One region of the Pseudoxanthomonas sp. CCNWLY206-1 genome, then DNA from elsewhere that is predicted to be linked to it. Evidence: predicted binding sites of a transcription regulator. Region 1 holds the regulator's gene; the other holds the start of a gene.
The links. Region 1 encodes FliA, which starts transcription of late flagellar genes. Its sites were predicted from a motif close to TAAAGTTTNNCNNNCNNNGGCCGATAA; they were not measured.
Positions count from the first base shown of each region.

Region 2: the regulator FliA is predicted to act here: its motif matches at 1,637-1,663, upstream of AADW18_RS04185 (flagellin).

Region 1 is NZ_JBDKXI010000010.1:12,270-15,567, reverse strand. It holds gene flhF (flagellar biosynthesis protein FlhF) at 1-689, shown strand, start outside; partial or broken gene AADW18_RS19175 (MinD/ParA family protein) at 745-1,557, shown strand; gene AADW18_RS19170 (RNA polymerase sigma factor FliA) at 1,554-2,303, shown strand; gene AADW18_RS19165 (chemotaxis response regulator CheY) at 2,594-2,974, shown strand; gene AADW18_RS19160 (protein phosphatase CheZ) at 2,974-3,298, shown strand, end outside.
Region 2 is NZ_JBDKXI010000001.1:973,354-976,651, forward strand. It holds gene AADW18_RS04175 (hypothetical protein) at 1-220, shown strand, start outside; gene AADW18_RS04180 (hypothetical protein) at 213-803, shown strand; gene AADW18_RS04185 (flagellin) at 1,756-2,928, shown strand; partial or broken gene AADW18_RS04190 (flagellin) at 3,010-3,298, shown strand, end outside.

The DNA of each region.
Region 1 (3,298 bases):
GCCTGATGCTGGGCCTGCTGTCCAAGAAGCTGCCGGTTGCCGCGATCGATCCCTTGGAAGAAGGCGGCGTTGTCGCGCTGGTGGGTCCCACCGGCGCCGGCAAGACCACCACCATCGCCAAGCTGGCTGCCGCTTTCGCCGCCAAGCACAACGCTCGCGACGTAGCGCTGGTCACCACCGACACCATCCGTGTCGGCGGTCGCGAACAATTGCACAGCTACGGGCGGCAACTGGGCATCGCCGTGCACGAGGCGGACAGCGACGTCAGCCTGGCGCAAACGCTGGAACGCCTGCGCGACTACAAACTTGTCTTGATCGATACCGCAGGCCTGGGCCAGCGCGACAAGAACCTGGTCGGACAGCTCAACTGGCTGCGCTCGACCGGCACGGTGCACACCTTGCTGGTGCTGCCCGCCAATTCCCATTTCGGCGACCTGGACGAAGTGGTACGCCGCTTCAGCGGCGCCAACCCGCAAGGCGTGGTGCTGACCAAGCTGGACGAAACCGGCCGCCTTGGCAGTGCGCTTTCGGTGGTCGTCGACCATCAAATGCCGATGACCTGGGTCACCGACGGTCAACGTGTGCCGCAAGACCTGCATCGCGCCAACAGCGCGCATCTGGTGTTGCGACTGGATCAACTCAGAAGAGAAGCGGAGCAACCCGTGACGGAAGCCAGCCATGTCGCCTGACCACTTGCTGCAAACCAATCCACGCAGCACGCCACCCATCGCCGGCGCGTTCCATCCGGTTCGGGTGATCGCCGTCACCGGCGGCAAGGGCGGCGTTGGCAAGACCAACGTATCGGTGAACCTGGCGGTGTCACTGGCCGAACTCGGCAAGCGCACCCTGCTGATGGACGCCGACCTGGGTCTGGCGAACGTCGACGTGCTGCTGGGCTTGTCGCCCAAATTCACCCTGGCCGATCTGGTCGCCGGCCGCTGCACGCTGGAAGACGTGGTGGTCGAGGGACCCGACGGGTTGATGATCGTCCCGGCCTCGTCGGGATTCCGGCACATGGCGGAACTGCAACCGGCCGAACACGTTGGCTTGGTCAACGTCTTCTCGGAATTGCAACGCGCCCTGGATGTGATGGTGGTGGACACCGCCGCTGGCATTACCGACAGCGTGCTGACGTTCTGCCAGGCAGCACAGGACACCGTGGTGGTCGTGTGCGACGAACCGGCTTCCATCACCGATGCCTATGCGCTCATCAAGGTGTTGTCGCGCGAACGCGGCGTGGACCGCGTGCACGTCATCGCCAACATGGTGCGCGACCCCAACGAAGGACGGAAGCTGTACGAAAAACTGGCGCGCGTCTGCGAACGTTTCCTCGGCGACGTCGCCCTGCATTATCTGGGTGCCGTGCCTCAGGACGACTGGCTGCGCCGCGCCGTGCAGCGCCAGCAAGCGGTGGTCAAGGCCTACCCGGGCAGTCCCTCCGCACGCGCCATCAATGAAATCGCCCGCATGACCGCCCGCTGGCAGCCGCCCGCCGGCGCCCGCGGCAACGTGGAATTTTTCGTCGAGCGCATGATCAGCCGGGGCATCGCCGCATGAACACCGCCACCGCCCAATACAAAGCCGTGCAACGCAGCGCCGCCACCGATGCGGTGACGACGCACGCGGACCTGGTCCGCCGTATCGCGCATCATCTGGCGGCGCGATTGCCGGCCAGCGTGGAAGTGGACGACTTGATCCAGGCCGGCATGATCGGCCTGATCGAAGCCTCGCGCAGCTACGACGCCGAACAAGGCGCCTCGTTCGAAACCTACGCTTCGATCCGCATCCGCGGCTCCATGATCGATGAGATCCGTCGTGGCGACTGGGTTCCGCGCTCGGTGCACCGCCGCGCCCGTCAAGCGGCCGCCACCGTCCGCGAAATCGAACAGCGCACCGGCCGCGCCGCCATCGCCACCGAAGTGGCCGCGGCCATGGAAATCCCGCTGCCCGAATACCTGCGCCTGCTGGAAGACGCGGCGCGCGGCCAGGTACTGAGCCTGGAGTCGCACGTGGACGACCACGGCGAGCCGAACACCAGCAAGACCGGCGGTCCATCGCCACAGCATCTGTTGGAGCGCAGCGAGTTCCGTCAGTCACTGGTCAAGGCCATCGGCCAACTGCCCGAGCGCGAGCAGTTGGTACTGTCGATGTACTACGAGCAGGAATTGAACCTGAAGGAAATCGGCGCCGTACTCGGCGTCAGCGAATCACGCGTCTGCCAGATCCACGGCCAGGCCATGGTCCGCCTGCGTGGACGGCTGCAGGTGTTTGAAAGCGTGGATGCGGGGCTGGAAGACGAGTAAGGGTCGGCTGTGAGCGGAAAAGCTCTTGCTTTGCCTCCCCCTTTTTAAAAAAGGGGGGATGACCCGCCATTCGGCGGTTGAAAAGCACTTGAGGGGGATTTGCTTTTGCTTCGCGCCCTTGATCCTTGAAGAGCAAGAGCAAATCCCCCGTAGCCCCCTTTAAAAAAGGGGGCAAAGCGAAGCTCTTTCCGTTCCCTACTTCCCACCCTAAACATTCCCGCCCCTCGGCCGATAAACCCTCAAGACCAGCCTCAGCTTCACCGGAGCACTTCGTGACCGCTAACAAGAACATGCGCATCCTGATCGTGGACGATTTCTCGACGATGCGCCGCATCATCAAGAATCTGCTCAACGATCTGGGCTACACCAATACTTCCGAAGCCGAAGACGGCAACAGCGCCCTGACGGTCCTGGCGCAGGCCCCCTTCGATTTCGTGGTGACCGACTGGAACATGCCTGGCATGACCGGCATCGAGTTGTTGCGCGCCATCCGCGCGGATGATCGTTTCAAGGCGTTGCCGGTGTTGATGGTGACCGCCGAAGCCAAGCGCGAACAGATCATCGAAGCCGCACAGGCCGGCGTCAACGGCTACATCATCAAGCCATTCACCGCGCAAACGCTGGAAGAAAAGCTCGGCAAGATATTCGAGCGGCTGGGAGCGGCAGCCTGATGAACGCCCCTGCGGAAGTAACTGCCGCGCGCGGCGTGCTGGTGGAAAAACTCCAACATGCGCTCGATGCGCTGGAGCAAGGCGACGAAGCCGGCTGGCGGCGTGAACTGGATGCCATCGCCGCCTGGCGTACGCAGCCGATGATGCAGGGACTGGGCCGCCTGGCCCGCGAACTGGCGCAGACGCTGGGCGAACTGCCACCCGCTCACGGCAGCGAACTGGACGATGCCTGCGCACGCCTGGACCATGTCGTGGCCATGACCGAACAGGCCAGCCATAAGACACTGGACTTGGCCGAGCAATGCCGCGCGGTCGCCGATCAGC
Region 2 (3,298 bases), on a different contig from region 1:
CGCGAAAGCGGCGGAAGCCGAATCGCACATCAAGACTGCGTTGAAGCTGACCCCCGACTCGCCTATCGCGCACGTTGAACATGGCAACGTGCTGTTGCTGCTGTATGGCGACAAGAAAGAAGACGCGGCGGCCGGCGCATTCGAAAAAGCCGGAAAGTTGAAGCCCAAGGATGCGATGGAAGCGCTAGACGCGGCATATGCGAACGCGCAGCTTGAATAGAGTCTTCGTGGGTGCGGCCCTGGCCGCATTGCCGATGTTTTGCCAAGCGCAGTCGCCGCCGGCGGCCCCGGCGATGCCCGCCGCCGATGCGGCGGAACCTTCAGATACATTGCGTGATGCGCTGACTTGCCGCACCACTGCTGCCGACATCGCAGGGCTGTTGCCACGATTGCGCCAGGAACGCCCGTCCGAATTCGTACAGACCGAACGCCAGTATTCGGAGCCGGTGATGGACTTATACCGATTGAACGAACCGGTGCATGCGTGGGGTCACGACAGCGATGCGGTGGTGATAGCGGCCAATCGCGTCCTGATTGCGGTGGAAGGTCCGCTGGAACAGGCGGCCATGCATCTGGAACAGGCGCTGGAACAAAGTCGCGATACTCCGCTGTCCAGCGCCTTCGACGAACAACATGCCCTGGTGGTCTACGCTGCGGAACAGCCAGGATTGGAAGATCACGTGTTGATCGGCTGCGAATACCGCATCCCCGACCTGTCGTTGCTGGACGATCCTCTGGATAGCTGGCGCAAGGCCACGCTGCCCTTACCGCCAAGCCCGGTACCGCAACCGCCTGGCGAATAAGCCAAGCCTGCTGTCGTAGGAGCGGCGTCCCGCCGCGAGCTCTACGGTCAGATCGCGGTAGAAGCGAAGAGCTCGCGCCGGGACGGCGCTCCTACAGGGTTATCCGCATCGCTGTTGTGGGAGCTGCCTCCGGCCGCGAGCTCTTCCTGTCAGAACACGCCAAAGGCAAACGCTCGCGCCGAGACGGCGCTCCTACAAGGTTATCGACTTCGCTGTTGTGGGAGCTGCCTCCGGCTGCGAGCTCTTCCTGTCAGAACACGCCAAAGGCAAACGCTCGCGCCGAGACGGCGCTCCTACAGGGTTATCGGCAGCGCCGTTGTGGGAGCTGCCTCCGGCTGCGAGCTCTTCCTGTCAGAACACGCTAAAGGCAAAACCTCGCGCCGAGACGGCGCTCCTACAGGGTTATCGGCTTCGCTGTTGTGGGAGCTGCCTACGGCCGCGAGCTCTTCCTGTCAGAACACGCCAAAGGCAAACGCTCGCGCCAAGACGGCGCTCCTACAGGGTTATCGGCTTCGCTGTTGTGGGAGCTGGCCCCGGCTGCGAGCTCTTCCTGTCAGAACACGCTGAAGGCAAAACCTCGCGCCAAGACGGCGCGCCTACAGGGTTATCGGCAGCGCCGTTGTGGGAGCTGCCTCCGGCTGCGAGCTCTTCCTGTCAGATCGCGCCTGAAGCGAAGAGCGACGAAAGCCCGCTGTTCACCACCCGGCGCGGGACGGCGCTCCTACCCGGCTCTGGGCACTCTTTCGCGCCGGTTTTGGCCGCCCTCCCCCGGCCTGGCGACCCATCGCCCCTCGCCCATCGACGCCGCCTAGCACAAATTTTCAATCAGGCGCTAAAGGTTTTTTCGGTAGCGCCGTTATTCATTTCACCAACGGGGGCGACTAGCCATCCACAAAAAACCGGCAGCACTCCCGTTCCATTCCGCCGGGACCTAAACAAGAGGAGACGACCCATGGCACAGGTAATCAACACCAACACGATGTCACTTAACGCTCAGCGCAATCTGAGCACCAGCGGTGCTTCGCTGGCTACCACTATTCAGCGCCTGTCTTCGGGCTTGCGCATCAACAGCGCCAAGGACGATGCGGCCGGCCTGGCCATCTCCGAGCGCTTCAGCACCCAGATCCGCGGCCTGGACGTTGCGGTTCGCAACGCCAACGACGGCATCTCGCTGGCCCAGGTCGCAGAAGGTTCGCTGACCGAGATCGGCAACAACCTGCAGCGCATCCGCGAACTGGCCGTACAGTCCGCCAACGCCAGCAACTCCACGTCCGATCGCGCCGCGCTGAACGCCGAAGTCGATCAGCTGATCTCCGAAATCGACCGCGTCGCCAAGCAGGCGGACTTCAACGGCACCAAGCTGCTGGACGGCTCGTTCACCAGCCAGCTGTTCCAGGTCGGCGCCAACGCGGGCCAGGCCATCGCCATCGACAAAGTGGTCGATGCGCGTGCGGCATCGCTGGGCAACGTCAAATTCGCTGCCGTCACCACCGCCACCACCGGCGCCGCCGTCGCGGCTGCCGACAACAACCTGACCGGCCTCACCATCAACGGTGTGGTCGTGGACCGGGTCGAGTGGAAGAACGGCGCCAGCGCATCGCAAGTAGCCGGCAGCATTGCCGCCGGCATCAACGCCAAGATCGGCGAAACCGGCGTGTACGCCTCGGTGGACGCTTCCAACCAGATCTCGCTGACCTCGGTGAAAGCCGGCAAGGATTTCACCTACGCCGCCGGCACCTTGGGCACCGCGGTGGAAGTCGGTCTGACCGGCATCGCAGCTTCGGTCACGGCGGCGGCTTCAGCTTCCACCTTCGCCAAGGATTTGGACGTCTCCACTTTCGCTGGCGCCCAAAAGGCGCTGGAAGTGGTCGACGCCGCGCTGACCTCGGTCAACGGTGCGCGCGCCGACCTCGGCGCCATCCAGAACCGCTTCACCTCGGTGGTCGCCAACCTGCAGACCAGCTCGGAAAACCTGGCCGCTTCGCGTAGCCGCATTCGCGATACCGACTTCGCCAAGGAAACCGCCGAACTGACCCGCACCCAGATCCTGCAGCAGGCCGGTACGGCCATGCTGGCCCAGGCCAACCAGGTACCGCAAAACGTTTTAAGTCTGTTGCAACGCTGAACCAGGCGTCCCCGGCGGCACGGCGGGGGACGTTCCATCAACTCAACCCTCCGTGCAGCAACCGCCTAAGGAATCGCATTCATGGCACAGGTAATCAACACCAACACGATGTCGCTCAATGCTCAGCGCAATCTGAGCACCAGCGGCGCTTCGCTGGCCACCACCATTCAACGCCTGTCGTCCGGCTTGCGCATCAACAGTGCCAAGGACGACGCGGCGGGTCTGGCCATCTCCGAGCGCTTCAGCACCCAGATCCGCGGCTTGGATGTCGCGGTTCGCAACGCCAACGACGGCATTTCGCTGGCCCAGGTCGCCGAAGGTTCGCTGACCGAGATCGGCAACAACCTGCAGCGTATCCGCGAGCTGTCGG